2 regions of the Chryseobacterium carnipullorum genome follow, and region 1 is predicted to be linked to the other one. Evidence: riboswitches for the same ligand, from Rfam matches in the RefSeq annotation. Region 1 holds a riboswitch; the other holds the start of a gene.
What was found. A riboswitch is a leader RNA that binds a small molecule or an ion and turns the genes downstream of it on or off. The one in region 1 is predicted to bind thiamine pyrophosphate.

Region 1 (16,328 bases):
CGTCATGATAGGCTCTCGCCGTATCCGGATCCAATGAAAGATTGAACTGATCTTCCCATCTGAATTCAAATCTGGCTTTACTTAATGCATTGTCTCTGTATTGGGCTCCGGGATGACCTTTGGCCAAATCGGCAGCGTGAGCAGCGAGTTTGTAAGTAATAACCCCAACCTTTACATCTTCTTTGTTGGGAAGCCCCAAATGTTCTTTCGGGGTTACATAGCACAGCATTGCACATCCGAACCATCCGATCATAGCCGCCCCAATGCCCGAAGTGATATGGTCATAGCCTGGTGCAATATCTGTTGTCAGCGGACCTAAAGTATAAAACGGTGCTTCATGACATTCTTCGAGCTGCTTCTCCATATTTTCTTTGATCATATGCATCGGCACGTGACCAGGCCCCTCAATCATTACCTGTACATTGTGTTTCCATGCGATCTTGGTCAGTTCTCCCAAAGTTTCAAGTTCTGCAAACTGGGCAGCATCATTGGCATCTGCGATAGATCCGGGACGAAGACCGTCTCCCAGAGAGAACGCTACGTCGTATTTCTTCATGATCTCGCAGATCTCTTCGAAATGGGTGTACAAAAAGTTTTCTTTATGATGGTACAGACACCATTTTGCCATGATGGAACCACCTCTTGAAACAATTCCTGTTACTCTTTTTGCAGTCAGATGGATGTATCTTAACAGTACACCTGCATGAATTGTAAAATAGGACACTCCCTGCTCTGCCTGCTCGATGAGGGTATCTTTAAAAACTTCCCAGGTCAGATCTTCCGGTACTCCTTTTACTTTTTCAAGTGCCTGATAAATGGGAACCGTTCCAATCGGAACCGGACTGTTTCTGATGATCCATTCTCTGGTTTCGTGGATGTTTTTTCCTGTAGAAAGATCCATAATAGTATCTGCTCCCCAACGGCAGGCCCAAACTGCCTTTTCCACTTCTTCATCTATACTGGATGAAACGGCACTGTTTCCAATATTGGCATTAATTTTAACCAGGAAGTTACGCCCGATGATCATCGGTTCACTCTCCGGATGGTTGATATTATTCGGGATAATTGCTCTTCCTGCTGCAATTTCGTCTCTAACGAATTCCGGACTGATCTTTCCTTTTGGAGTATTGGCTCCGAAACTATTTCCCGGATGCTGCAATGCGATTTCTTTGGGAACGGTTTCCAGTTGTTCAATACGCTGGTTTTCCCTGATGGCTACATATTCCATTTCAGGGGTAATGATTCCCTGTTTGGCGTAATAGAGCTGGGTAATCTCTAATCCATCTTTCGCTACCTTAGGTTTGTGATCGTATCCGAAACGTAGTTCATCAAGGCGCGAGTCCGCAAGACGTGCTTTTCCGTATTCTGAAGTGATCCCGTTAAGGATATCTACATCCTTTCTGTCCAGAATCCATTGTTCCCTGATTCTGGGAAGCCCTTTCATGATATCAATTGAGGCATTTTCATCCGTATAAGGACCCGAAGTATCATAAATGGTTACAGGAGCGTTTTCCTCCATTGTTCCATTGGTAAGACGTGTCGGGCTGAGATGAATTTCCCGCATTGCTACGCTGATCGGATGTATTTTTCCTTCAACATAAATTTTTCTGGCGTTCGGAAATGGCGAACATGTGATTGGATGAGCCATAAGTTTTTTGTATTATTAAATGAGAATTATCCGCCCTGAGTGGCAGTAATGATTAAAACTGAATCTTTGTTTTTAAGGAGGGTTTCTGCCCAGGCGGACAGTGGAATAATACGGTTGTTGAGGGCTACAGCTATCCCTTTTTTCTTTCCGGGAATTTCCATAGCCATCAGTGCTTCCAGATTTTCGGGAAGTACATCAAATGTTTTCGTTGTGTGGTTAATTGTAATTTCCATTCCTAATTGTTTTATCTATACTTTAGGAATGGCCATTATTGTACAATAGAATGTACAGCAAAAGTCATTTACTTTTCCCTACGCTGGTATCATCCAGATCAGGTTCAAAGGGTAAAGTCTCAGTCTGTAAGTCTACAGACACCCCTAAAGTTGTGACGAAGGTAGGAATTTTTTAAGAACGGGCAAAATCTAAGTTTTGCTCAAAATAAAAAAGACCATTTCAGTGATGAGATGGTCTTCTGTTATTTTTTAAATTTTATGCAGTAAAAATTTATCCAAAAATCTTTACTCTTCACAAGCTCGCCAGATGGCATCATTCTGCGGAACGGGAGCTATAATTTCTATTTCTTCTTTGGTAACAGGATGAATAAACTCCAGCTTTCTTGCATGAAGATTAATTCCTCCGTCAGGATTGGATCGGGGTGATCCGTATTTCAGATCTCCTTTGATAGGAATTCCTGTTTTTGACAGCTGGGCACGGATCTGATGATGTCTTCCGGTTTCCAGATCAATCTCAAGAAGCAGATAATTATCTAATGTTTTGGTAACACGGTAGGTGAGAATGGCTTCTTTTGCGCCTTCGGTTACTTTTGTAAAAACAATGGCTTTATTATTCTTTTCATTCTTCTTTAAATAATGAACAAGTCGCTGGGTCTGAGGAATCATTTCTTTTCCGACTACAGCCCAATATGTTTTTTTGACTTCTCTGTTTTTCACCATCTGGGTAAGGCGGGAAAGTGCTTTGGAAGTTTTGGCATAAATCACCAGACCCGAAGTTGGGCGGTCTATACGATGCACCAGGCCAAGAAAAACATTTCCCGGCTTGTCATCTCTTTTCTTTATAAAATTCTTAATGGACTCCAGTAAAGATTCATCCCCGGTTTTATCGCCCTGAACAAGCTGACCTACTTTTTTGTTAACAACCAAAAGATGGTTGTCTTCATATACAATCTGCTCTTTCATACCTTACGAACGCCTTGGTCTGTTGGTAAAAGAAATGATAATTCCTCCGAGAAGACCGATTGTTTTAAGCATTGAAAGTTTAGAATCTGCCGGTAAAAATGCGCCGATGACACAAAGTGCAGCTGCCGCATACATCCCGTACATAAAATTTTTATTGGAAAGCGATGGTGCCTGAACGAAGAAACTCGCTCCTATCAATACATAAAAAACTTTTCTGGACAGAAGCTCGTTGATCTCCGGAGAGAATAAATTAAACCATCCTACTGCCATACAGATAATGGCTGCAATTGATAAAATACCCTGAAGTGATTGTTGTTGGTTCATCATCAATTAATAGCTTTCATTTTCATTAGGGAATTCAACACTTTTTACATCTTTTACGTACTGAGCAACTGCTCCTGTAATTTCGGTATACAGATCAAGATATCTTCTTAAGAACTTGGGACTGAAACCTTTGTTCATTCCAACCATGTCGTGGTATACAAGAACCTGTCCGTCACAATCAGCTCCGGCTCCGATTCCGATGGTTGGAATCGTAATGCTTTCTGATACTTTTTTGGCTAAGTCAGCAGGTATTTTTTCTAGAACGATAGAGAAACATCCTAATTCTTCCAAAAGCTGTGCATCACTGATTAATTTTTCCGCTTCCGCTTCTTCTTTGGCTCTTACTTTATAGGTTCCGAATTTATAGATAGATTGTGGTGTTAACCCTAAATGCCCCATTACAGGAATTCCTGCATTAACGATTTTCTTAATCGATTTTGATATTTCTTTACCACCTTCAATCTTCACGGCATGTGCGCCACCTTCCTTCATCATTCTTACTGCGGACTCTAAAGCCTTTTCGGGATTACTCTGGTAAGTACCAAATGGCAAATCAGCAATAACCAAAGCTCTGTCTACTCCACGAACGACACTTTGAGCATGATAAATCATCTGATCTAAGGTAATGGGCAAAGTCGTTTCAAAACCAGCCATCACATTGGCTGCAGAATCTCCTATCAAAATAGCATCCACACCTCCGGCATCTACCATTTTTGCAGTGGTAAAATCATAGGCAGTTAGCATTGTTATTTTTTCCTTGTCGAATTTCATTTTACGCAAGGTTTCAGTCGTAACTTTTTTAATTTCAGAGTGAACAGACATAATGTATCTATTTTTTAAAAGTTAAAAAGTCGGCTTCCGCCGACTTAAGTTTTTGTATGATTTTTATAAAACTACGTGACCTAGTTTCATCAGTTTATCGTGGTTCAGAATTTTGATATTTCTGCCGTCTACTTCAATAAGGCTGTCCTGTTTGAATTCGGAGATCAAACGGATGGCACTTTCTGTAGCGGTACCAATGATGTTGGCAATTTCTTCTCTGGTGAGCGAAATTTTAATAAATCCTTCGGGATCTACACCCAATTTCTGTTCCAGAAGAATGAGAATCTCTGCCAGTCTTTCCCTTACTGTTTTCTGTGCAAGAAAGGTAATGGTATTGGATGACTCTCCCAGTTCATAAGAGATTTTCTGAAGCATTGCAAAAGAAAGCTGCGGATCTACTTCCAGAAGATACATGAAAATATCAGCTGGAAGGAAAATGCATTCAATGTCTGTCATAGCCTCCGCCTTTGCCTGGAAGTTTTCCCCGCAAAGCAATGAACGATAGCCGATGATGTCCCCCTCTTTGATAAATCTTAAGATCTGATCTTTTCCAAAAGCTCCGGACTTCGAAAGTTTGGCAGCTCCTTTTTCTAAAAAGAAAACCCCTTTTGGTGTTTCTCCGTCTTCAAAAATAGTGTCGTGCTTTTGAAAACTTAACTTTTTCTTGCTGTTTATATACTTTTCAAAATCAGTGCTAGAAAGTCTTTCCTTAAATGATTTATCATTAAAAACTCTGGCGAACCTCTCTTCAATTGCAATCTGTTGTTCCTGCGACATTTTATATGACATTTATCACAAAAATAGAACTTTTTAACGCGATAAACAAAAAAAATTGTTATAATTTTGTAGTTCAATATATTATGTGGTGAGCGAGAACTGTTTTCATTGTGGTCAAGGTATAGAAAAAGAGAGAATTTTGTTTGATGAAAAGACTTTCTGTTGCAACGGATGCAAGTCTGTCTACGAAATTCTGAATATCAATAATTTAACTAATTTCTACGAGCTTAATAAAAGAGCCGGAATTCGTCCCGGTGATGAGAGCTCTTCACAGTTTGAATATCTTGACACTCCTGAGATCTTTGAAAAGGTGACCGATTTCTCAGAAGGAAAGACCAGTCTCGTTACCTTTAAGATCCCCGTAATACACTGTTCATCATGCATATGGCTTCTGGAAAGCCTTCATACACTGAATGATCATATCAATTATTCACAGGTCAATTTTACGAGAAAGACCTTACAGATCTCGTTCAATCATAACGATCTGAAATTAAGCGAACTAGCTAATTTCTTAACAAATCTTGGATACAAGCCTGTGATCAGTCTTGAAACAGCTGACAAAAATGTTGATCATCTTGATAAATCCCTTCTTATCAAATTTGCCATCGCAGGGTTTGCATTCGGAAACAGTATGTTCCTTGCATTTCCTGAATATGTAGGGGGTGAAGATTTCTGGATGGAACATTATAAGGGGCTTTTCAGAACCCTGATGTTTCTGCTGGCATGTCCTGTTGTCTTTTATTCTGCTTCAGATTATTACAAATCTGCATGGTACGGGTTAAAAAACAAGATCGTGAATATTGATGTTCCGATCGTACTGGGTATTCTTGTTCTTTTCGGGCGAAGTATTTACGAAGTAGTAACCAATTACGGCCCTGGGTATTTTGACACCTTGTGTGGATTATTATTCTTCATGCTGATGGGTAAAATCTTCCAGAAAAGAACTTACAGCGCACTTTCATACGACAGAGATTATAAATCGTTCTATCCTATCGCCGTTACCAAGGTCGATTTCGAGGGAAAACAGAATAACATCCTTCTTTCCGAGATTAAAGTGGGGGACAGAATTTTGGTAAGAAACCAGGAAATTATCCCGGTGGATGCTATCCTGATCAATGGAGAAGGAAATATAGACAACAGCTTTATCACCGGAGAAAGTGAAAGCATCAGTAAACATCCGGGAGACAAAATATTTGCGGGAGGAAAACAAATCGGTTCTTCACTGGAACTTGAAGTGATCAAAGATGTTGACCAGAGTTATCTCACGCAACTTTGGAATAAGGAAGCATTCAAGAAGCACGAAACCGGCCTTGACACACTGACCAATAACGTCAGTAAATATTTTACATTCATCATTTTAGGCATTGCATTAATTTCCGGAATTTACTGGTCCTTCATTGATCTGAAGATCATGTTCCAGGTTATTTCAGCTATTCTGATTATTGCCTGTCCCTGCGCACTTGCATTATCTGCACCGTTTACTTTCGGGCATATTATGAGAATTTTAGGACGTAATAAATTTTACGTAAAAGATACACTGACCATCGAAAAGATTGCTAAGCTGAATACTATTGTTTTTGATAAAACAGGAACGATTACCCACAGAAAAAAATCCAATATCAGATATGAGGGTATTGAAATCAGTGATTTTGATCAATTGAATATCAAAACGTTATTAAAGAACTCTAACCATCCGCTTTCCAAGTCATTATATGAATTTATGGATATCAATGATGACTATTTCCCTGTTGAGAAATTCCAGGAGATTTCCGGAAAAGGATACGAAGCAAGCGTCAGAGGAAACGTTTATAAGATCGGCTCTGCCCGTTACAACAACCAGGAACCGAAAAATCTTGAAACCGCCGTTTATATCAGTAAAAATGGTGAGTTCATAGGTAAATTCATCTTCAAAAATGAATACCGTCCGAAATTAAAAGAACTGTTTACAAAACTCAGTTCTTACAAGATATTTATCCTGAGTGGTGATAATTCTTCCGAAGAAAATCAACTGAAAGAACTCATCCCAAATTATCAAGGAATGGCTTTTAACCAAAGCCCTGAAGATAAACTGAACTACATTAAAAATCTTCAGGACCAGAACATGAAAGTGGCGATGCTTGGCGATGGACTGAATGATGCGGGAGCGCTTAAACAGAGCAACGTTGGAATTGCTATTTCTGATGATACCAATAGCTTTACGCCTTCTTCGGATGTGATCATGAATGGGGATAAAGTAGTGACTCTGAATAACTATCTGAATGTCTGCAAGGGTTCCATCACTATTGTAAAAATGACATTCATAATCAGTTTTCTGTACAATATTGTTGGTTTAAGTTACGCAGTTACAGGCCACATGCATCCGCTCTTCGCAGCAATCATCATGCCAATCAGTTCGATCACCGTTGTCACATTTACTACTATCTCCACATGGATTTTAGGCAGAAAACATTTCAAAAAGCAGGCTTAAAAGGCCTTATTTAGACTGATTTTAAATTAGCTGAAATCGGCATTTCGTGATGAATGTCATTATTTTTCACTAAATTTGAACCCCGAAAATAGGTTAATTTTGTTGTCCAATGGATATTCTATATTTAATGATCCTCTGCAGTGTTTCTTTAGCTGCGATTTTCTTGATCGTATTTATAGTGTATGCCCGAAAAGGACAGTTTGAAGATGATGAATCTCCTGCTGTCAGAATTCTTTTTGATAGTGGAGAAATCAAGGAAAAGGATGAAAAAGGCAACAAAGATAAGGACGAGAAAAAAATAGGAGAGAATAATAAAATTGAAGAAAAAAGTGAATAGTTGATATGGAAACACAAAAGTTTAGTTATGACAACAGTATTGTCCGTGCGTTCCTTTATGCGACCTTAGTTTTCGGTCTTATAGGATTTACGTTCGGGCTTACGGCGGCATTAATGCTTTTTTACCCTGAATTACCGGAATTTATATTCGGTACTGATGATACAACCATCAAGAGTCTTGCATCAGGCAATATTCAAGGGTTAATAAACACTCATGGTGCATTTGGTTTTGGTAGGATCAGAATGCTTCATACCAATACCGTGATCTTTGCATTCGTATGTAATATCGTTTACACCGGTATTTATTACTCATTACAGAGATTATTAAAAACAAGAATGTACAGTGATACATTATCATGGTTACATTTCTGGACTTGGCAGTTTATGATCGTTGCTACGTTCGTTACGTTCTTTATGGGGATCAATACCTCAAAAGAATATGCTGAACACGAGTGGCCGATCGACATATTGATTGCTTTCTCATGGATCATTTTCGGGATCAATATGTTCCTGACGATTTCAAAAAGAAGAGTAAGACACCTTTATGTAGCCATCTGGTTTTATATCGGTACATGGATTGCTGTGGCAATGCTACACATCTTCAACAACCTTGAGGTTCCTTTATCTTTCACAGGCTGGAAATCTTATTCAGCATATGCAGGGGTAAAAGATGCTATTGTACAGTGGTGGTACGGTCACAATGCAGTTGCATTCGTACTGACAACTCCGGTTCTTGGTTTGATGTATTACTTCCTTCCGAAGGCAGCAGACAGACCGGTCTTCTCTTATAAACTGTCTATTATTCACTTCTGGTCATTAATTTTTGTCTATATCTGGGCTGGTCCTCACCACCTTCAGTATACAGCTCTTCCTGCATGGGCGCAGGCTGTGGGAACTGGTTTCTCTATCATGCTTATCGCACCGTCTTGGGGAGGAATGCTAAACGGACTTCTTACGCTGAGAGGAGCTTGGGATAAAGTAAGGGAAAATCCTATCCTTAAGTTTTTCGTAGTGGCAGTTACATGCTACGGTATGGCAACTTTTGAAGGTCCTCTTTTAGCGACTAAAAACATCAACAAAATTGGTCACTTTACAGACTGGGTTATCGGTCACGTACATTTAGGAGCTCTTGGATGGAATGGTTTCATGGCATTCGGGGTTATCTATTATCTGGTACCGATTATGTGGAGAACAAAACTTTGGTCTGTAAAATTAGCTAACTGGCATTTCTGGTTAGGGACATTAGGAATTATTTTCTATGCAGTACCCATGTATATTTCAGGATTTACCCAAGGATTAATGTGGAAACAGTTCAATCCAGATGGTACATTGATGTACAAAAACTGGTTGGATACAGTTACTGCGATCATTCCCTACTTCAAAATGAGATTCTTAGGAGGTCTGTTCTATATTTCAGGATCTATCCTAATGATCGTTAACGTCATTGCTACGGTAAGAAAAGGTTCATTCCAGAAAGAAGTTCCTGCTGAAGCACCAGCGTTGGCTAACATCGGAAACAAACGTAAAGAAGGAGAAGGTACTCACCTATGGCTTGAAAGAATGCCTGTATTATTAGGTATTTTATCTTTCATCACCATTTCAATCGGTAGTTCGGTAGAGATTATCCCTACCCTATCTTTAAAGAAAAGTGTACCTACGATTTCAGCAGTAAAACCATATTCACCTCTTGAATTGGAAGGTAGAGATCTTTATATCCGTGAAGGATGTAATGCCTGTCACTCTCAGATGGTAAGACCATTCAGGGATGAAATTACAAGATTCAACGGTAAAAACGGACAATATTCGAAAGCCGGAGAATTTGTATATGACAGACCATTCCTATGGGGTTCTAAGAGAACAGGACCGGATTTACATAGAGAAGGAGGGAAAAACCCAAGTTCTTGGCATTACAAACACATGTACAACCCAAGATCTACGTCTGCCGGTTCTATCATGCCTCGTTATCCTTGGTTAATTGCAACTAACCTTGACAGAACTAAGATGGTTGACAAAATGAAGCTAATGAAGAACGCATTTGATGTTCCTTACACTAAAGCTCAAATAGACTCAGCCAATGCATGGGCAGACAACCAGGCAACAAAAATTGTAAAAGATATCTTCTCTGAAGCGAATGACCTTAAGACAGCATATGCTAAGAGACCTCAGGGAGAACTGGAGAAAAAAGAGATCGTAGCGCTTATCTCTTATCTTCAGAGACTAGGTACCGATATCAAGACGACGGAAATAAAAACAGCAAGTACTAACTAAACATTAAAAGGTTCACATGATTCCTCAGAACTTTAAAGATATATTATCCAATACAGAAAACGCTGGTTTATACCAGACGCTGGCTCTGATTTTCTTTATGCTATTCTTCGTAGCTCTGGTAATCTATGTTTTTAGCAGGCCTAAAAAATATTACAAAGAGGAAGAAGAGGCGCCGCTTGGGGATGATGAGGATGACGATTTTAATTTAAAAAATTAAACTATTTATTATGAAACAAAGAACACCTGTTGTTGTAAACATCTTAATAATAACTGGACTTCTGATAGTTTTTTATTATTTGTTTGTACAGAGCTACTCGTTTCTAGCTTCACCATACTTCTGGGGAACTGTAGTGATCAGTGCTATTTTAGCCTACATCCACAGTGCCATTGGAGATTTGATTGAAAACAATAAATTCAAAAAATTATCTCCGGAAGAGAAAGCAGCTTATTTAACAGAGAAAAAGATCCCTTTCCTGAGAAGAATGTACGATGCTGCATTCAAAAAGCAATCTGAAACGGAAGAAAAGGATATCCTTATCGACCACGGTTTCGATGGCATTATGGAATTAGATAATCAACTTCCAAAATGGTGGGTAGGATTATTTTATTTTGGGACTGCTTTTTGTATTGTATATATTGCAGCTTATTCTTTCACAGATTTTGCTCATCCGTTGAGCGAATATGAGCAGGAATATAAAGAGCAGATGGCAAGTATTGCAGAATATGAAAAGTCTCAGCCGCCTATCACTATTGAATCAGCAAAGTATTCAGCTGATAACATTGCGGCAGGTGAAGAGGTATTCAAAACAAACTGTGTTTCTTGTCACTCTGATGGTGGTAGAGGGGGTATCGGACCCAACCTTACTGATAACTTCTGGCACAATCAACCTGAAAAAACATTATTCAAAAACGTATTCCACGTTGTAGAAAATGGGGTAACAGGTACAGCAATGCAGGCTTGGGGTAAAAATGGGGTATTAACAGGGACTGACATTCAAAATGTTGCCGCTTATGTTTACCACATCAATCAGGAGCAGCCACCAATTACTCCTGCCCAGGGAGGGGCTACACCGTATGGTGATGAAGCACATTGGGAAAAAGAATAATTTAAAAAATTAGAAACATATGAAAAAAACATAATTTGTTATTAATAAAAATAGTAACGAATTATGTTTTTTCTTTTTTAAACATATTACAAAGATGTCAGATATAGAAGAAATAGAAGTACGCGGCGGACAGGGACAGGTTCTGGACCCTGAAACTTACAGAGATTCTATCGGGACAATGGAGCAATCTGGTAAGAGAAAGTGGGTGTTTCCCAGAAAACCAAAGGGGAAATACACCAACTATAGAAACCTTGTAAGCTATGCTTTATTAATTATTTATTTTACAGTGCCATTCATTAAAGTCAATGGCAACCCTTTCTTTTTATTCAACGTTATTGATAGAGAGTTTTTCATTATTGGACAACCTTTCTATCCGCAGGACTTTTTTATCCTTACTTTAGGTGCGATCGCATCTTTAATTTTTATTATCATTTTTACGATTGCGTTCGGAAGAATTTTCTGCGGGTGGATATGCCCTCAGACAATTTTTATGGAATCGATTTTCCGTAAAATTGAATATCTTATTGAAGGTGACCGAAACAAACAAATGAAGCTGGACAGACAGGAGTGGAACAGCGAGAAAATCTGGAAAAGAGGTTTAAAATGGACAGTTTACGCTATTATTTCCCTGATAATCACGCACTTTATGCTCATGTACATTGTAGGGTACGAGGAAATATTAAGAATCATCTCTGAAGGGCCTTTTGCCCACCCTACCAATTTTATCGTTATGGTTCTGTTTACCTCTGCATTTTATTTTGTATTTGCATGGTTCAGAGAGCAGGTTTGTACCTTGGTCTGCCCATACGGAAGATTACAGGGTGTTTTGATTGATAAAGATACCATCAATGTTTTCTATGATTTCAAAAGAGGAGAAAACAGATCAAAATGGAGAAAAGGGGAAGACCGTAAAGCAGCAGGAAAAGGAGACTGTATCGACTGTCATCAGTGTGTGGTCGTATGTCCTACAGGAATTGACATCAGAGACGGACAGCAGCTGGAATGCGTTAACTGTACCGCATGTATTGATGCCTGCGACGAGGTCATGGAAAAAGTAGGTCTTCCGAAAGGACTGGTAAGATATGCTTCAGAGAACGAAATTGAGAATCAGACCGAGTTCAAATTTACAGGAAGAATGAAAGGTTTTGCGGTGGTTCTTGTTTTACTGGTTGGATTCTTAGGGTTCCTTCTTTACAGCAGAGGAGAGATGGAAGCAAAATTCATTAAACCTGCGGGAAGTACTTTTTTTGTACGAGATGGTAAAATCACCAATACTTACAATTATACCTTCCTAAATAAAACCAACGAAAAGAAAATTGTTACGATAAAAGTAGTTGAGCCGGCTCACGGTGAAATTATATACAGTGCGTCCAGCAAAATCCAGGTAGATAGAGATAAAATTTCGAAAGGAACCATCAACATCAGCTTTCCTCAAGAAGATATGAAACTTTCAAAACAAAATATAACCATTGGAGTGTATGATATGAAAGGCAAGCTTGTCGATTCTTATCAGACCTACTTTGAGGGACCATTCAAATTGCAATTCTAATTTTTAAGGAATGTCTATGATTTTTAAGACATAGACATTCTCAATTACTATAAAAAACAAAAAAATCCGGAAGAAATGAAAAACTTTAGTTGGGGACACGGTGTTGTAGTCGCATTATTTGCATTCATTGTTTTTATATTATCCATGTTGTTTCTTTTCCCGAACGGGCAGAAGAATTCTGAAATGGTCACCGATAATTATTACGAAGAAGAGCTTAAGTATCAGGATGTGATTGATGCTAAAAAAAGAGCTGATGACCTGCAGGAAAAACCGGTGTACAGCCAGGAAAAATCCGGAATTAAGATTGTATTCCCAAAAGAATATAACAATGCCAATACTACGGTAAAATTTGTTTTAAACAGAACCGACGACCAGAATCTGGACATCAAAAAACCAGTTCAGCTTGATGCCGCACAGTCTTTTATAATCCCTGCACAGGTATTAAAAGTAGGAAACTATACCCTGAGACTGATGTGGACAAAAGACAAAACAGACTACAGAATGGATTATGATGTGATATGGAAATAGGACTCATTTTATCGGCCATCGCACTAGGTTTTGCTTCCGGTTTTCACTGTATCGGAATGTGCGGTCCTATTGCCCTGTCGATGGGATTAACCAAAAAGCAGGCCGCCAACTTCTATCTTCAGAACCTTACCTATCAGTTCGGAAGAATATTCACCTATTCTTTATTGGGTGCACTTTTGGGAATTATCGGACAGGGGTTTGAAATGGCTGGCTTTCAGAAATATCTTACGATTACTGCAGGAGTTCTTCTGATTATTATGGCTGTATTTTCATTTGGCGGAAAAGATTTTGCTTCAAAAATTCCTTTCCTGTCCAAATTTTTATATTCTGTAAAGTTAAATCTGGGAAGACTTCTTCAGAAAGCGGATTACCGTTCGAGATTTACAACAGGGGTTCTGAATGGCTTTTTACCGTGTGGAATGGTTTACATGGCTCTTACGGCCAGCCTCGCAGGAGGCGGAATATGGCAGGGAGCTTCATACATGGCTTTATTCGGTCTGGGAACCCTCCCGTTCATGTTTGCTGTAGTTTTAGCCGGAAATCTAATGAATCAGGCCTTCAGGGTAAAGGTTTTAAAAGCCGTTCCTGTCATCATGATCATTTTGGGAGGATTATTCATTCTGAGAGGTCTTGAATTGGGAATCCCTTATGTTTCTCCAAAAGCAGAAGCAATGACCATTTCAAAGGATCATCAGGACGGTTCTCACATTAATAACAATTGTCATTAAGGACAATATTATTTTACAGTAGACTGACTGTCTGAATTTTTTAGATTTAAGATAATTCTTTATAGTATTTAATTGCTTTTTGTTTAAGTTCATGGGTGGACCATTCCTCCCACTCTCCTGTATAGGGATCATAACCACATTTTAAAGGTTTAGATACATCAAGCCTACTTTCATTTAAGTCCGGTTGTTCGGTATAAGCTCTACAATCTGTACATATATAACGAAATTCACAATCCTTACACACCGCAATATCATCTTTTGTAATATTCCAATATTGGTTAAAATTTTTATGCCTGATGGCTTCGTCTAAAGTGATATCCTTTATATTCCCAAAGCTTTGAGGCATTGCCGGGCAGTTCTTTATATTCCCATTGATATCTACTGCTATTTTCTTGTTAAGACAAGAATTATGATTGATTGCTTCTAACACTTTGGGAAGATTTGTCTGGAAATGATCAGGTGATACACCGCCACAAAAACTAAAATTCGTATATTTTTTTTGAGAAAATACTACTTTACCATATTTTTTTCTAGATCCCATGGTCATTTTTGGAGGTGAATTAAACAAAAATAAAGAGCTAAGCCTTTCAAATTTTGTACTTAATTCTGAGATACTATGCTCATCAACACCAACAGAATATTGGGAAATGATTTCAACTGAATGTATAATCGTATTGTCAAACATTAATCTTATCAGGTCAAAATCATCAGGATTTAAACTTTCATAGCAAACCAACGCTACAAACTTACAGCCTAGTTTTTCAACCTGAGTAATCACTTGTTTTAAGAAAGGTAATTCATCTTTTTTAATTTCAATAATTATATTTGAAATCCAATCTGGATTTTGATACCGCAGATCTAAGTCGATAAACATATCAAACTCTTCTTTGCTGCAGTAAAAACCATATTCCTCCTGGAGCAAAAAATTCAAATATTCATCCAATATGGGTTTGTTTTCTTCACCATAGTCTTTATAAATTGAAACTAAACTTTCTTTTCGGTTAAGTCTTTCAATAATATCAGCTAAAGAATTCGGTATAAAATCAGAATTTTCTCTCTGAATATCGCTGATAACAGATTTTGTATACCCTCTTGTCACTATACAATTTGTATAGACTCTAAAATAATTATGCTTCATTTTTCTATTCGTAAAATAGGCTTATAGAAATTTTGAACATCTAGTTTTTGCGTATTATAATAACTTGATGAAATTTTTCTTTCAGTCTTTTTCTGCCGTTTGATTCGTTTAAACTCTAATTCCTGGAAAACAAGGGGTAATTCGTTGTGATTATCTTCTATTTCCTTTATAATATCGTCAAGCTTATTTTTCTGTTTCATAATCGTTACTTAAATGCAATGCAATTTCTTTTTCCAAATGATAATTACATGGAAATGAGACCATATCAAACTGACCAACAGGATTAACTTCTAAAAAATAGAATATATTATCTGTTGAATAGAGTAAATCTATTGAGCCGCTTTCCAAAGAAATCCTTTTCATAAGCGTATCAATCATTTTCTCAATGGATTCAGGAAGCTTGAAAGGTACTGTTCTATTGGGCACATCATTATTATATCTTCTAAAATCTACTTGAGTTTTACTATCTCCTTGCGAGAGAATGGCCATACTCCAGCATTTTCCAAGAAGATAAAATGTTCTGATCTCAATCTTTTTTTCAATATACTCCTGAATGAAGGAAGTGTTGAAACTCTTTATACGATCCTTTTGTAAAATTTTTGTGTAAGAATCAATATTCAAATTATTTATACTCCCTAAAAAACCTGGCGTAACTGGCTTTGTAATCGTTTTTTTATATTTCTTCTGGCTTAACAGCTTATTATCGATGTACGATTCCGGAATCTTCAGGCCGATTTCTTTTGCAATATCATTAACAATTAATTTATTTACATTGGCCTTACCATAAGAATTAATTTGTCTTTTATCTGATAACTTATACTGAAGATATTCATGCAAAACATTCTTGTTGTGTGATAGATACGAATTGAATTGAGGGACTTTAAGTTTCTTAAACTGCCCAACAGAAATAAATCCTCTTCTGTACCAGACTGCCTGTATTTTGTCTACGTCAATGGTAGTCTTTCCCATCTTAATAAAAGTTTTTGAATCAACGACAGACAGTTCACACGCATCAGAATCATTGATTCTAAACCACTCTACCTGAAAGTAAGCCAACCAATCGATCACGATATTAGTTGACCAATCATATTCATCCGAAATTATTAGTATCATATAGAAAAAAGACTACCAAAATGGTAGTCTATTAAGTTTAAAGAAATCATCTTAACACCCTGACCAGCACTCAGTTCCCAGCAAATGTCCATCTTCATCATAAGTATATAAAACAGAGTCTGAACCTCCAGTTGAGCGTGTTGTTGGGCGGATAATTCTTTTTCCTCCGGCAATTGCCATCATAGAAGTTCTAGAAATTTTTTTTCCTTTGATTTCTTTTTTGAAATCTGCTAATGATTTTAAATTTTTCATAGTAATTTTTATTATTTCGAATAAGTCATCAAAAACCAACCAATCAAATAGATTCATCACAATAACGCAGCCGCGA
Region 2 (16,328 bases), 1.5 Mb from region 1:
TTATCATAGTTTAAAACGGATTCTATTTGGAGTCCGTTTTTTTATTTAAACACAGATAACAGAAATGTTTTTCACGAATAACACGAATGTATTTTAGGTCTTAGTGCCATTTGTGAAGATATTGGTGTCATTTGTGTTTTAAAACAGCAATAGATCAAAACTATCTTAAATTTTCATAAAATTAAAGTCTATTAATTTTGTAGACTAATGAATTTGATCTACATTTGCCACTCAAAAAAACATAAACTATAAATTGATATAAGGGTATGAAAAATAAAACGACTATCGTATCAGCTTCTGTTCTTTTTTTCCTCGGAACCTATGCTTTCGGGCAGGAAAAAGAAAAAGACAGCTTAAAAACCAATACTGTAGAAGAAGTTGTGGTGCTGGGCTCCAGAGCTGGTGCCAGATCTAAAATAGACAGCCCGGTTCCTGTGGATGTCTTCAATATAAAAGAAACATCCGTAGTTCTTCCGCAGTCCAGTATAGGACAGATTTTGAATGCGGTAGCGCCGTCTTTCACTTCAACGATTCAAACCAATTCAGACGGAACAGATCATTTGGATCCTGCTCAGTTGAGAGGATTGGGCCCAGATCAGGTGCTGGTTTTGGTTAACGGAAAAAGAAGACACACGTCAGCGTTGGTCAATGTTAACGGAACACCGGGAAGAGGAACCGTAGGAACCGATCTGAACTCCATTCCTTCATTTGCTTTAAACAGAATTGAAGTCCTGCGTGACGGTGCTTCTGCTCAATACGGATCTGATGCAATTGCCGGAGTTATTAACCTTGAACTGAAAAGAGATATTGGTAAACTTACCGGTCAGGTAAGCTACGGAGGAAATCTCACCCCTACCGCCAATGACCATACCGGAAATTTTGACGGACAGAATATTCAGGTAGACCTTAATTACGGAAATAAGATCGGAAGTAAAGGAGGTTTCTATAACATCACTTGGTCTTCACAGTTCAGAAATCCTACTTCAAGAGCCGGAGCCGAAAGCGGATCGATCTATAACGCCTATAACGCGATTGAAAAACGGGCTCAGAACGATGGCGTAAATCTTTCTTCTCTTTTCAGTAACATTAACAATACCCCGAATTCACAACAGCTCATTGGATACATTCATCAGTATTCGCAAGGAGTAGGGTATTTCAGTGCGCAACAACAGGCTGCGATTCAAAATACTTCTATCATTCAGGATATAAAGGATACCCAAGGGAATGTGATCCAAAAGGGGCTTCAGTCTTTGCTAAATTTCGATGTTACCGATCAGGAACTGGCTTACAGAGGACTGGGCAGAAAAGATTTCAATATGCAGGTGGGACAGTCAAAACTGAATAACCATAAGCTTTTTGCCAATATTGAAGTTCCGATTAATGATGACTGGAAAGTATACTCTTTCGGGGGATATAGCTTCAGACACGGAACTTCAGGAGGATTTTACAGAAAACCCAACCAGAGCAGAACTTTTACAGGATTGTATCCGGACGGATATCTTCCACAGATCGGAACCGATATTCAGGATCTGTCGCTTTCTGCTGGAATTAAAGGAAACTGGAACGGCTGGAATATCGATCTGAGCAATACATTCGGACAGAATTCATTCAGTTATAATATTCAGAACACAGGAAATACGTCTTTACGTTTTGCTTCCCCAAAAGAATTTAATGCAGGCGGTTTAAGATTCTCCCAAAACACAATCAATTTAGATTTTTCTAAAAAATATGATGTCTGGAGCGGAATCAACGTAGCTTTTGGTGCAGAACACCGCTATGAGAATTTTAAAATAACACAGGGTGACGAAGCTTCGTACACCACTTATGATGCCGCAGGAAATGTTTGGAATAATACAACCCCGAGAGCAACCGATTTCTTTGGAAATGCACTTCCCGGAGGATCACAGGTTTTCGGAGGATTTAAGCCGGTGAATGCAATTGATAAAAACAGACAGGCAGTAGCCGCTTATGCAGATGTGGAATTTAATTTCACCAACTGGTTATTAGTGGATGCGGCGGCGAGATATGAAAACTACTCAGATTTTGGATCTACTTTTAATTATAAATTAGCATCAAGAATTAAAGTCGCTCCCAATTTTAATGTGAGATTGGCGGGATCTACCGGGTTCAGAGCACCTTCTATCCATCAGATTTATTACAACGTGACGTCTACTTTGTTTACCAACAGCCAGCTTCTGGAAGTGGGAACTTTTAGTAATGATTCACAAATCGCAGGATTGTTGGAAATACCGAAACTGAAGCAGGAAACATCTAAATCTGCCAGCGTAGGATTTACTTACAGAATTCCTTCCGCAAGTCTGACCTTTACAGCGGATGGATATTTTACGAGAATTAATAACCGAATCATTCTTACCGATCAGTTCTTAAGATCAGATGTGCCGGCAGCTGCACAGGCCGCTTTTGATGCCGAGAGAGTTAATGGAGCCCAGTTTTTCACCAACGCTATTGATACGGAAACCAAAGGAGTGGATGTTGTGATTTCTCACAATGCACGATTTTCAGGATTCAAATTGGAGAACAGTTTTGCGGCTAATATCAGCGAGACCAGAAAAGTTGGAGATACTCACTCTTCAGGACTTTTACAATCTCCGAATCTTGAGAAAATCTATTTTTCAGAGAAATCAAGAGTGTATCTGGAGGAAGCTGTTCCAAGGGTAAAAGCAAGTTTATCTCATAGCCTGTCGTGGAAAAATGCTACGGTTTATCTTAGAAATACCTATTTCGGAAAAGTGACAGGCGCAGACGTAATTGATGCGAATGGTGACGGAATCACAGGGTTCAACGAACACCAGCAGATCGGAGACAAGATCATTACCGATCTTTCCTTAGGGTATCAGTTTACAAAAAATGTAGGCCTGACTGTAGGAGTCAACAATCTTTTTGATATTTATCCTGACAAAAACCTTCCCGCATCTACCAACAATGACCAGTTCGTGTATTCACGTTCTACGTCCCAGTTTGGACAAAACGGGAGATATGTGTTTTCAAGACTTAATTTTAATTTTTAATTGATATACAAAATAAAAGCGGATTCAAATTTTCGAATCCGCTTTTATCTTTAATCTATTTCCATGTTTTCAGTTCATAAGCACCTTCCCAGAAATGGAATTCCATTCTCGTGGACATGATAAAAGCTTCGGTCATTTTCTCTCTTGTTTCCTCCGTACTGTTTTCGGCCAGTCGGTCACAGATCTCAATAGCCTGATCTACGGCAACAGAAAATTCCTCGCCTCCATAGGTGTCAATCCACTTTTGATAAGGATTGTTGATCGCATTTAGATTGTTGTAAATATAATCTCCGACTTCCCGGTAGATCCAGAAACATGGCAGAACTGCTGCAACGGCAATTTCCACAGACTCTAAAGCTGCAGTACTTCTCAGAAAGTGAATATAATGGTGACAGGCAGGTTCTGCTATTCCTTTATCCTTAACCCCAAAATCGATAAAATAAGATTCATGCAGTGCATTTTCCACCACAATGGCATTTTCAGCAAATCGCATAAAAGCCAGCACATCCTGAAGATCCTGAATTTTAGCAGCGATCAGCGAAAGTGTTCTGCCAAAGTGTTCAAGATATAAAGAATCCTGAGCCATGTAAAACCGGAATTTTTCCTGAGGTAAAGTACCGTCTGATAATTCTTTGATGAACGGCATGTCCAGAATAGAGTGATAACGTTGTTCTATTGTTTGCCAGGTGTGTTCAGACCATTTCATTTTTAATGAGTTTTTGAGGATTAAAAAAGTGATTAAGCGGACCGTTTCCAAGCCCTGTTTGTACATCTTTTCCGTGTTCTATGGCTTGATAAACATAGTCTTGTCCCAAAGAAACGGCGTCATATAAAGTTTTACCCTGAGCCAGATAGGAAGCAATAGCGGAAGAAAGCGTACAGCCTGAGCCGTGGGTATTGTTGGTGTTAAATTTCACTGTCTCGAAAGAATGAAATTTCTCATTTTCATCATAAAATAAGGAAGTTATTGTTGAGGTTTCCTGATGTCCACCTTTCAGAAGAATACTTTTGCAGCCCAGTTTTTTTATTTCCTTTCCAGCGGCATAGAGATCTTCAACAGTCTCTACCTTCATCTTGGCTAAAATGGCAGCTTCGTCCATATTGGGCGTAACTACATCAGCAATCGGGAAAAGCTGTTCCGTGATGGCCGATATCGTGTCCTCTTCGATCAGACGATGACCACTTGTAGCGACCATGACAGGATCAAATACTAGAGGTATTTTTTTATACTTACCTAAAGTAGAAACAATCGTTTCGACCAGCTGTGGGGTATGAACCATTCCGATTTTAATGGCGTCAGGAAAAATATCATCCAGAATGGCTTCGATCTGATCGGCTACAGCTTCTACCGGAATGGGGTATATTGTTCTTACGCCTTGCGTATTCTGTACCGGTAAAGCGGTTAATACCGATGTCGAAAAGCATCCCAGAGCAGAGGCAGTTTTAATATCAGCCTGGATGCCTGCCCCGCCGCTTCCGTCAAATCCGGCAATCGTTAATACCGATGGATAGGTGTATTTTTTCATTTTAAAATTTCATTTTTTAATTGATAGGCTGCTTTTTGAGGGTCAGGAGCACCACAGATCGCAGAAACAACTGCAATACAATCTGCTCCTGCGTTGATGACTTCTTTTGCATTTCCTGAATGAATATGACCGATGGCTACTAAAGGTTTGTCTGTAAGCTGCCTGATAGTTTTAATTCCTTCGAGTCCCCATTCTGTTACCGTATCAGTTTTTGTATCAGTACTGAAGACCGGACTAATTCCCAAATAATCGGATACGGCAGTCTGTTCATTGTCAAGCTGGGAAAGATATTCAATCGAGTAGCCTATGATTTTTTTACTGAGATGAGTCTGTTGTCTTAAATAAGTGGGGGCAGCATCACTGTTACCCACGTGAATGCCTGCTGCATTGATCTTCTCAGCAACCTCAACATGATCATTAATAATAAGGGGAATAGAATATTTCTCGGTCAATTCTATAAGCTGGAGGGCTTTTGTAAGAAACGAATCTGTGCTGCTGTTTTTCTCTCTTAGCTGGATAACATCCACTCCGCCGAGAATCGCCTGTTCAGCAACTTTTACGAAATTTCTTCCCATGCAGTCAGCTTCAGAAATCACCAGATAAAGTTGATAGGGAAAGGGATGTAAACTCATTTTCGCTCTATCTTTAAACGGTTGAAAAATTCCTGTTCAGTGATCGTATACAATTGATCGATGAGGTTGACCTGGAGACTTGCAGGACCTTTGCTTTCCTCAGCGGCTAGTTCCCCTGCGATACCTATTAATACCATAGCAGCAGCTACTGCCATTACTTTATCCTCTGCAATTCCAATAAATGCTCCGATTAAAGCTGTCGCAGAACATCCAAGACCGGTTACTTTCGTCATAAGCGGATGTCCGTTTTTAATGAAAATTTCCTGCTGATGATCAATAATAATGTCAGTCTCACCGGAGATACAGACTATCGTTCCGTATCGGGTTACAAGACTACGGGCAGCATCAACCGCTTCGTTACTCTGTGCCGTACTGTCTACCCCTTTGGTAGCCGTTGTATTGGCTTTGGCAAGAGCAATGATTTCAGAGGCATTTCCTCTGATAACGGTAGGTTGATAAGGTAAAAGTTGATTTAATACCTGATCCCGGAAAGAAGTTGCTCCCGCACCTACAGGATCTAAAACCCACGGCTTCCCTGTTGAATGGGCTGTTTTAGCTGCCAGGATCATAGATTCGGACCAATACTCATCCAGAGTACCTATGTTAATAATCACCGAATGGGAAATGCCAATCATTTCCTGAATTTCAGATTTTGCATGTGCCATGATAGGAGAGGCTCCTGCAGCCAGAAGGGCATTGGCGGTATTGTTCATCACCACATAATTGGTGATGTTATGAACAAGGGGAGATTTTTGTCTGACAAGCTGTACCTGTTCCCAAAGAATTTTTTCCATTGATATCGTTTAAAATAAAAATAGCTTCAGGAAAAAATCCAAAACAAAAAGTACACTGTTAACAATGTCATTTTGCTTTTCCCTACGTCGGTGTTAGCCGTATCAGGTTCAAAGGGACTCTCTCAATTCTTTTTCAGAATACCCCTAAAGCAAAACAAATGTATAAAAATTATCAGAGCTTGCAAAACCCTTGCAAAGGATTCTGAATAATGGTTCCTATCTTTCTACCAGCTCTTTGACCGGCTCTCCGTAATAATCTGTTACCGTAGTTTTGATTTGCAAGAGTTGATACCATTTGATAAAAGCTCCAATGAATACAATCAGCATCAGAACCATTGCTGTTACGGCTAAAGCTGCCAACAGATACTGTTCTTTAGGAAGGTAGATTGCAGTGACCTGAATATAACCCGCCCAGAAAGTAATGCCAGCCATGAAAACGCCTGGAATTGCAGAGCATAATGCATATTTACCCCTGTTCATCCGGATTAACATCGTTGTACAGACAATAAGTCCGCAGGCTGCCAACAACTGATTACTGATTCCAAAGAGAGGCCAGATACTGCTCACATTACCCGTGAATACCAGATATCCCCATGCGAATGTAAACAAAAGGCTGCTGATAATAATTCCGGGAATCCAGTTTTTATCATTGAACTTTGGAATCACAGATCCCAGCATTTCCTGTAAAAAGAACCGGCCAACTCTCGTTCCCGCATCAATAGCGGTAAGGATGAAGACGGCTTCAAACATGATGGCAAAATTGTACCAATAAGCCGTCAGCTGATCCATATAGGGTATTTTATTGAAAATATGAGCCATTCCTACAGCTAATGACACCGCTCCACCCGTTCTTCCATGAAGCTCAATGCCTATTTTTTGTGAATAATAATCGATGTCTACACCGTGCAGAGCAGGGTGGGCTGCCAGGAAAGCATCATAAGATTCCTTCGGAGTATTAATGGCAAAATAATCACCGGGCATTAAGGTACATGCTGCAATCAAAGCCATTAAAGCTACAAAACCTTCTACAAGCATGGCTCCGTACCCCACAAAAAGGATTTCTTTTTCTTTATTAAGCATCTTCGGTGTTGTTCCCGTTGCAATGACTGCGTGGAAACCGGAAATCGCCCCACATGCAATCACAATGAAAATAAAAGGAAGTACTGGTCCTCCAATAACGGGACCTCCGCCATTCACAAATTCTGTAAGCGCAGGCATCTGAATTGTAGGATGGATGACAATCACCCCCACAGCAAGCATAATGATGGTTCCTATTTTCAAGTAGGTTGACAGATAATCTCTTGGTACAAGAAGCAGCCAAACCGGAAGCACAGAAGCCAGAAAACCATACAGCGGAATCGCAATAGAAATGGTTTTTATATCCCATGTAAACAGATTATTCATCGTTTCATTCTGCATTAAACTATGTCCTCCAATGATTCCAGCTATTAAAAGGATACCGCCCAAAATACTCGCAAAAAGCACACTGTTTTTTCTGTATCTCATGATCAATCCCATAATCACTGCAATAGGCATTGTGATGACAACAGTAAAAAGAGACCATGAAGCTTCATGCATCGCATTGATACAGGCCAGTGACAAACCGGCCAATGTAAGAATCAGAATAAATAAAATGGCAAAACCGGCAACCGTTCCTGTAGTCTTTCCAATTTCTTTAGATGCAATCGTAGCAAGACTTTGTCCTTTATGTCTAACCGATGCAAATAAAACGACCATATCATGAACACCACCGCCAAGCACGCATCCTATCAGGATCCATAATGCACCGGGAAGATATCCGAATTGTGCCGCCAACACCGGTCCAACTAAAGGCCCGGCAGCGGCAATCGCTGCAAAATGATGCCCAAAAAGAACATTTCTATTGGTGGCTACATAATCTTTTCCGTCTGCAAATTCTACTGCAGGCGTAGTGTTTTTATCATTAAGTCGCAGGACTTTATTGGCAATGAAAATACCATAAAAGCGGTACGCAATCGCAAAAATAAGGACTGAAACAAATATCAGCGTGAGTGCATTGGTGTTATTCAGAAAATCCATACCATCTGTTTTTTAAGAATGAATAATTAAAAATATTGGACATTTTGTTAAAAATACTTTAAACAAAAGCCAAGTTAATTATTTTAGGTGTAAAAAATAATGGTATGTATATTAAATTAGCAAATTTTTGATATACTGTTAAATTATATAATTTATTTGATTGATTTTTAGTTATTTAATTTGAATGTAATTTTTAAATAGATGTATTTTTATTTTTTCTGGGAAACGATAAAGTCCACCATCTGATCTGTGAGTTGATCCATATACGCTTTATCTGTTGTTCCGAAACCATGAATGCCATTTTTTACAATGATCAGGCTATTCTGAACATTTTCCCGGGTAAGTTTTCTATGCAGCTTCTTAGACTGTTGCATAGGAACGACTTTGTCTTTATTTCCCTGCATGATCAAGGTAGGAACACCACCCGAAACATAGGTTAGAGGAGAAATTGTTTTGAAATAGTCAACAGCCTTTCTTTGTTCTTTTTTAATATCGTATCCGGACAATCCTCTCACAAGATCTGATCTGAGGTCTACAATTTTTTGTGCTGCCAGTCCGAACAAGAATACCGGTACTTTTCCAAGCCTTGTATGCAGCAGTTTGTCAAGGTCTGAAGGCCCGTAATGATCTACCACATAATTAACCTTTGCTGAATAAGCAGAAAGTTCCGGGCTTCCGATAAATTGATTATCGGGGGTGTAAGCCGCAAGCATAGAAAGGTGTGCACCGGAAGAAGCACCGAAAAATCCAATATTATCAGGGTCAAAATGATAGGTTGCCGCATTTTTTCTTACCCATCTTACGGCATCTTTGGTATCTTCCAAAGGAACAGGAAAATGAATGCTGTCATTGAGAAGCGTATTGTCTATACTGATGACTGCATATTTTTTGTCGAGAAGTTTTGCAATGAATGTTTCAATATAGCTCCCATCTCTTAACGTTTTATCGCCTTTTACCCATGCACCTCCATGAACATAGACTACGACGGGCATTTTTTCATCAGCAACATTTTTCGGCGTATAAATATCCAGTAGGAGCGGAGTTCCTTTTTCATTGGTTTTATACGTGACATTCTCTGTTACTGTTGATATTTTTGGAAGAAGGTTGCTTTTCCCTGTCTTGGGTTCGAGCTGATTTTGTTCTTGTGAATAACTTAAATGAAATATACTTAAAGATAAAACAAAAAACAGGTTTGTGAAAAACCTGTAGATTGATATGTTGTTTGTCAATGATTTCATAGAATACTTTTTGTAATAGATTTTTACTTTACTAACTCTTCAAAAAGTTTACCAAAAGTCTTTTCCAGATCTTTGGATTTTCCCGGATGAGGTCTTGAGGTCTGAACGACAGAGCTTCTTACAGCGGTTAACCATCGGAAACGTTCGGGGATATCCATCAAAGCTATTGGGCCTCCTTGTTTGTCGCCGTTTGCAATTTTTTGGAAGCTTTCCAGATTCTGGATAATGTCGTCGTAATCAATTTTACTGTGCATCAGCTTGAATTTATCCGGACACAGATAGAATTCCACACGGATAAACTTCTCTTTTTTAGAGAACATCACAAGTCCGATGTTGAAAAATTCTTCTCTTTCAACTTTCGGCACCAGGCGTATGACAGCGTATTCGTATATTTTATCCTCTTGCATTTTTCGCTTCGTTTACAAAGATTTGAGAATTTTCTAACCTGGTTTTCATAAACTGGAAGTAGATCTCACGGATCTCCTCCGGTGTTTCATCTGCATCCTTCCATTGAAGCCAGTCTTCAGGAATTAAATTGACAATATCCCTGAATAAGGTGTCATTCAGCACTTCATGAGCAAATGTATCGGCCTCATCCAACATTTTTGCCTTCGGAAGCAGAACGTGATCTTTCACATATTTGAAGGGAGTCTTAGCTGCCGCATCAAAATTCTGCCACGAATGATGGAAATAAAATGATGCTCCATTGTCGATAACCCAAAGCTCTTTATGCCACATCAGAAGATTGGTGTTCCTGAAAGTACGGTCAATATTGGTAATAAATGCATCCAGCCATACAATCTTTGAAGCCAGAAGCGGATCCACCTTTACCCCAGGGTCATAAGTGATGGAACCTGAAAGATAATGCAGTCCAAGATTCAGTCCTTCTGAAAATTTCAGGAGTTCCTGGATTTCTTCATCAGCTTCTGTTCTTCCGAAGTCCACATCGAGGTTGACGAATACAAGCTCAGGAATCGGTAGTCCCAGAGCTTCTGTGATCTTACCGCCCAAAAGTTCAGAGATCAGCATTTTAACTCCGTGGCCTGCGCCACGAAATTTCAGTACATATTTAAAATCATCATCAGCTTCTGCCAAAGCAGGAAGAGATCCGCCTTCCCTCAGCGGCAGGATGTAACGCATCACGGTTACCGTTCTTAAATCCAGCATACCGCAAAATTAAGGTTATTTTTTTAGTGTATTCTTTTTGGCCTGCTTTATATTTAAAAAAAATGAATTCCGGCTGAAGCGTTTCGTATTTGAGAAAGAGGAAAATAAACGACTAAAAAATTTTTCATATATTTAGGTTCAAGTGAAATACTGCAAACCGTATACAAAACGTTTTTATGATATGAAATTGATAAAAGAGATCAATATAAGGCTTCAAAATCCTGAGACAAGAGATTTTCTGGCAGACGCATTTTATCCTGAAACTGATGAAAAATTACCATTGGTGATCTTTGTTCATGGTTATAAAGGGTATAAGGATTGGGGAGCCTGGAATCTGATGGCTGAAAAGTTGGCAGAAGCTGGCTTTTTCTTTGTGAAATTCAATGCTTCCCACAACGGAACCACCGTTGAAGATCCACACCACTTTGCCGATCTGGAAGCTTTTGGTAATAACAATTATTCAAAAGAACTTTCTGATCTTGGCGTTGTGATTGATCATTTTGTGAAAGCACCCCAGGTAGATGATCAGAAAATAATTCTGATCGGACACAGCAGAGGTGGCGGAATTTCTATTATAAAGACATATGAAGACGAAAGAATCAACGGTTTGATCACACTGGCCAGTGTAGATACTTTGGAACGTTTTCCAAAAGATGAAGCCCTGGAAAACTGGAAAAAAGAAGGGGTGTATTATGTACTGAACGGAAGAACTCAACAGGAAATGCCCCATTATTATCAGTTTTATGAAGATTTTGAGAATAATATTCACCGTTTTGACGTAGAGAGAGCGACAGAAATGGCCAAAGCTTACGTACTGGTCATCCACGGAACCGATGATGAAAGTGTCAATGTAAAAAATGCGGAACATCTTCATATCCTGAATCCGAATTCAGAATTGTTTTTAGTTGAAAATGCAGATCATACTTTCGGTTCAAAAGAACCATGGACAGAAAAAGAGCTTCCGGAAAACCTCAGCATCGTCACAGAAAAATGCATCGATTTTATAAATAAAAATATGAAATAATTTTAATAGTGGAATAAAATTTGAATATCAACGTTCAAATATAAATGAACATATTAAAAATTATGATGAAAAAATTGATCCTAAGCGCATGTGGGTTTTCTTTATTAGCCGTAGTTTCCTGTAAAAAAGAAGTAAAAACTGAGAGTTCTTCTACCGGTACGGATTCAATCACCGTCAATGCATCAAATGATTCTTTGGCAGCTCCAAAAACCGACTCAGCAGCTTCACCTGCTAATGCTTCCTCAGATAATATCATTACTAAAAATGAGGGAAAATATCCTCATGATATTAAATTATTTGAAGATAAAAGTTTTGCCGAAAGGGTTAAAAAACTTACCGGAACGCAATATGATGAAATGCTTAAAAATTTCAACGTAGAATCTCCTGTAGTATCTGAAAACGGAATCTATAAAGTAACAGGATGTAAGCAGCATGACTGCCCGGGATATTCCACATCCATCTTCTACGATTCAAAGAATGACAATCTTAATGTGTCTATTGATAAAAACGGAAAAGTAACAGATTTTGCTGAAAAAGGAAAGATTACAGTTACTGAAACATTAAAATCTAAATAGTATTCCTTCTGCTCATTGCAATGACCATGAGGATAATGAAGTTTTACCACAGATAAAAGAATAGCTATATTATAAAAACCAGCCTGAATTTAGGCTGGTTTTGTTTTTTGAATTATAATATCGTTAAAAGCGTCCAGGCCTCATCAATCTTACTTTCCAAAAGTAATTTCTGAGCGTTTCTATGAACATTCTCATCAGCATGAAAATCTCCTGCGGGAAGAATCTCTACATTGGCGAGCATTCCCAGATCATTTCCTGTAAATATTTTGCTGTATTTGATGGAGTCCGGCAAAAGATCAAAACCGATTCCTTTTGTTACCAATGGTTTTGGAACCTCAAAAAGGCTGTTCTCATTGCTTCTTGAATAGAAGTTGCCTCCTAAACGGGCCACCATATCCAGTTTTTGCTGATTCAGGTTTCCGGCTTCGTTCAGATATTCTTCTCTGATATGAATTTTCTGAACTTCACAAATCACAAGATTTCCAGCGCCTCCCTGGTCTCCCAGAGATTTTACTTCCAAAACTTTGCATTCAAAGTTTACCGGGCATTCTTCAATCAGCTTAGGCTGTACCAGATCTGCTTCTTTCATGGTCAGTCCGGATTTGATGAATTCATTCACTCCGGTTTCATACTCAGTAGAAGCCAGAGAAATCTGTTGTACGATTGGGAAATTTACAGTTCCGATAACTACTTCGGGAACTTCCAGAACGTTTTCCAGAGTATGTTTAGTGGTATTGTCACGAACTCTTCTCGATGGTGAAAAAATCAAGATCGGAGGAACCGTACTGAACATATTAAAAAAACTGAATGGTGATAAATTAATAGTTCCGTTTTTATCTATCGTAGAAGCCAAAGCAATAGGACGTGGAGACACGGCGGTCTGCATGATGGTCTGAAGCTGTACGGGGGATAATTCGGAGGGGATTACTGTTTTCATTGTTTATTATTAACCACAAAAGTCACAAAAGTTTTTAAAGTAAAATCAATTGTTTTAAAGTTCAAAAAAGCATATTGTAATATTTATTTACAAAAGTTTCCTGTCCTTCATGATACAAGTTTTTTACATTAAAATTAATTAGAATTCCTTTGGGCTTTTTCATTAAATTAATATAATTTAAAATTTGAGATCGGTGAATATCATTGAACTCAGTGACTGATTTTAATTCGACAACAATTAAATCTTCAACTAGAAAATCACAAAAAAAAGTCACATTTGATTTCCTTTCCTTTATAGACTACAGGAACTTTTAGCTCAGATTGAAAATTAATGTTTCTTAATCTGAACTCTTCTTCCAGACATTTATGATATACACTTTCTAATAAACCGGCGCCTAGAATTTTGTGAACTTCTATGCAGGCGCCGTTTATCTTGTATGTCAGATCAGTTAAATATGACTGTGTAATCATAAAAATCTTTTGTGACTTTTGTGGTTGAAAATATTAAAGTGTTGGAATGATTTTACCGGAAACTTCTCCGAAACCTACTCTTATGCCATCTTTCTCAGACCACGCTTTCATAGTCACCGTATCGTTATCTTCAATGAATTTTCTTTCTTTTCCGTCTTTCAGCTTTAACGGGTTTTGTCCTCTCCAAGTCAGTTCCAGCATAGATCCGAAAGACTTTGGATCACTTCCTGAAATGGTTCCGCTGGCGTATAGATCTCCAACTTCCACATTACATCCGTTGATGGTATGATGGGCCAATTGCTGAGTCATATTCCAGTACATGAATTTATAGTTACTTTCTGAAATCAGGTTTTCTTCACCGTTTTCAGGCTGTAGATACACTTCAAGATTGATATCGTAATTTTTATCACCTTCAAACTGTAAATAGTCTAAAACTGCAGGCTCCTGTTTTGGAGAAGCCGTTCTGAATGGCTCCAGTGCTTCCATAGTGACTACCCATGGAGAGATAGAGGACCCAAAGTTTTTACCTAGGAAAGGTCCCAGCGGAACATATTCCCAAGCCTGAATATCTCTTGCCGACCAGTCATTGAATATCACCATTCCGAAGATGGCCTCTTCAGCATCCTTTGTGGAAATACTTTCGCCCATTTCTGAGTTTCTGTTAAGAATAAAGGCCATTTCCAGTTCAAAATCCAGCTGCTTGCTAGGTCCGAAAAGTGGTTGGTCTGCATCTGCAGGTTTCGTTTGTCCTTTAGGTCGGTTGATATCGGTTCCTGAAACTACGATGGAGGAAGCTCTTCCATGGTATCCTACCGGAAGATGTTTCCAGTTGGGAAGTAAAGCGTTTTCAGGGTCGCGGAACATTTTTCCAACGTTGGTGGCGTGTTCAATGCTGCTGTAAAAGTCTGTGTAATTTGCGATGTGTACAGGCATCATCATTTTTACTTTGTCCAGGTCATAAAATGCATCTGCAATCGTTTTTTCGTCTTTTGACAAAATAGAACCTTCCTGCAAAAGTTCCTGAATTCTGGTACGTGCCGCATTGGTAATTGGCTTTCCAAGTTCGATAAACTCGTTGAGAGTATAGGCTTCAAAAACATTATCTTCCAATCCTTTAATGTCTTCAAAATACCCCAGATCATGGAGAGTGGCAAGATCCACGACCTGATCTCCGATTCTCGTACAGCATCCGATATATTCTTTGTTAAAAACTGTTACTCCGAAAGGAATATTATGTATAGAAAAATCTGAATCCGAAGAATATTCTACAAATGATTTCATAAAGTTTTAGAATTAAATTAAGTTGTAAGATAACAAATCTACAGAAATCTGTTATCCCGATTTGATGTTCGTGGGAATTTATTTATTTTTGGAATAAGAAGCCTCATCTATCCATCTGTCTTTTGTGTTCACATCAATAAGATACAGAATGTCTTTCTGCCTGGTGAGCAGTAATGTTTTGGTCACCGGCATCGGAACTTTTTTGTTTTCAAGTTTATCTGCCCTTAGAGAAACAATGTTTTTTCTTCTGACAATGTCGCCTGTAAAAACGTTGGAACTGCTTTCTCCGGTAGCTTTGTCATCAAAAACTTCTACATAGGTAGCCTGGTTTCCTTTAATAACGATAAAATCTCTTTCTGTATGGTCTTCTGCATCTTTAATGAAGACAAATTTCTTATTGTCAATGTTTTCATTTTCAAGATGTTGATTGATGCCTTTTCTTTCTTCCAGGCGGTTAAGGATCTCATTTAAGGTTCCATACTGAGCACTAAGCCCTAATGTTCCGAAAAAAAACATCCCCATTAAAATTTTTCTCATAATATGTGTTTTTAAAAAAAAGTTTTGTCAGGATGAAAATTCCTGACAAAACTTGTAATGTATTGTAAAATTAAAGATTTCCTCTTCTGTCTTGTTCTCTCTCCAGTGCTTCGAACAATGCTTTGAAGTTTCCGGCACCAAAACTCTGTGCACCGTGTCTTTCAATGATCTCGAAGAACAGGGTAGGACGGTCTTCTACAGGCTTGGTAAAGATCTGAAGCAAGTATCCTTCTTCATCATGATCAATAAGGATGCCTAAGTCCTGTAATTTTTTAAGATCTTCGTCAATATGACCCACTCTTTCAGGAACCATGTCATAATAAGCCTCCGGTGGAGCGGAAAGGAATTCTACCCCACGTTTCTTCAATTCAGTAACAGTGTGGATGATATCCCTTGTAGCAACAGCGATATGCTGTACACCTTCTCCCTCGTAGAAGTCAAGGTATTCTTCAACCTGAGATTTCTTTTTACCTTCTGCCGGTTCGTTGATCGGGAATTTGGCAAATCCGTTTCCGTTTGACATTACTTTAGACATCAATGCAGAATATTCTGTATTGATCTGCTTATCGTCAAAAGAAAGAATGTTGACAAAGCCCATTACTTTTTCATACCATTCCACGGTAGGGATCATTCTGTTCCAGTCTACGTTTCCGACACAGTGGTCTACATATAATAAACCAGCGTCTTCAGGATTGTAAGCACTTTCCCATTTTTCATATCCTGGCATGAAAGCTCCTTTATAATTTTTTCTTTCAATAAACATGTGAATGGTCTCTCCGTAGGTATAAATACCGGACATTCTTACTTCACCTTGCTCGTCTGTTAAAGTCACAGGCTCAAGATATGGTTTTCCACCTCTTTTGGTTGTTTCCTCAAAAGCGGCGTAAGCATCATCTACCCAAAGTGCCAAAATTTTCACTCCATCACCGTGTTTTTTTACGTGTTCGCTGATAGGTGAATCGGATTTAAGCCCCGTTGTTAATACCAATCTTATTTTCCCCTGTTGAAGAACATAAGAGGCGCGGTCTCTTACTCCTGTTTCGGGACCAGCATATGCTAA

Region 2: linked by a shared signal. The riboswitch ahead of thiM (hydroxyethylthiazole kinase) and the one ahead of thiS (sulfur carrier protein ThiS) in region 1 are both predicted to bind thiamine pyrophosphate.

What each region holds. Positions count from the first base shown of each region.
Region 1 is NZ_CP033920.1:1,690,267-1,706,594, reverse strand. It holds gene thiC (phosphomethylpyrimidine synthase ThiC) at 1-1,648, opposite strand, end outside; gene thiS (sulfur carrier protein ThiS) at 1,675-1,881, opposite strand; TPP riboswitch at 1,940-2,037, opposite strand; gene EG346_RS07870 (RluA family pseudouridine synthase) at 2,167-2,844, opposite strand; gene EG346_RS07865 (hypothetical protein) at 2,848-3,171, opposite strand; gene panB (3-methyl-2-oxobutanoate hydroxymethyltransferase) at 3,175-3,990, opposite strand; gene EG346_RS07855 (Crp/Fnr family transcriptional regulator) at 4,054-4,767, opposite strand; gene EG346_RS07850 (heavy metal translocating P-type ATPase) at 4,856-7,234, shown strand; gene ccoS (cbb3-type cytochrome oxidase assembly protein CcoS) at 7,344-7,571, shown strand; gene ccoN (cytochrome-c oxidase, cbb3-type subunit I) at 7,577-9,838, shown strand; gene EG346_RS07835 (cbb3-type cytochrome oxidase subunit 3) at 9,855-10,055, shown strand; gene EG346_RS07830 (cbb3-type cytochrome c oxidase N-terminal domain-containing protein) at 10,066-10,944, shown strand; gene ccoG (cytochrome c oxidase accessory protein CcoG) at 11,039-12,493, shown strand; gene EG346_RS07820 (FixH family protein) at 12,569-13,021, shown strand; gene EG346_RS07815 (sulfite exporter TauE/SafE family protein) at 13,012-13,749, shown strand; gene gwsS (grasp-with-spasm system SPASM domain peptide maturase) at 13,796-14,887, opposite strand; gene gwsG (grasp-with-spasm system ATP-grasp peptide maturase) at 15,071-16,000, opposite strand; gene EG346_RS07800 (hypothetical protein) at 16,052-16,252, opposite strand.
Region 2 is NZ_CP033920.1:156,438-172,765, reverse strand. It holds gene EG346_RS00810 (TonB-dependent receptor plug domain-containing protein) at 267-3,029, shown strand; gene tenA (thiaminase II) at 3,085-3,735, opposite strand; gene thiD (bifunctional hydroxymethylpyrimidine kinase/phosphomethylpyrimidine kinase) at 3,722-4,555, opposite strand; gene thiE (thiamine phosphate synthase) at 4,552-5,187, opposite strand; gene thiM (hydroxyethylthiazole kinase) at 5,184-5,981, opposite strand; TPP riboswitch at 6,044-6,137, opposite strand; gene EG346_RS00785 (carbon starvation CstA family protein) at 6,198-8,039, opposite strand; gene EG346_RS00780 (alpha/beta hydrolase) at 8,249-9,277, opposite strand; gene EG346_RS00775 (DUF3037 domain-containing protein) at 9,301-9,684, opposite strand; gene EG346_RS00770 (HipA family kinase) at 9,671-10,444, opposite strand; gene EG346_RS00765 (alpha/beta hydrolase family protein) at 10,626-11,468, shown strand; gene EG346_RS00760 (Ivy family c-type lysozyme inhibitor) at 11,531-12,043, shown strand; gene EG346_RS00755 (flavin reductase family protein) at 12,156-12,980, opposite strand; gene EG346_RS25280 (GxxExxY protein) at 13,042-13,254, opposite strand; gene EG346_RS25275 (GxxExxY protein) at 13,238-13,450, opposite strand; gene fahA (fumarylacetoacetase) at 13,484-14,731, opposite strand; gene EG346_RS00740 (hypothetical protein) at 14,810-15,268, opposite strand; gene hppD (4-hydroxyphenylpyruvate dioxygenase) at 15,339-16,328, opposite strand, start outside.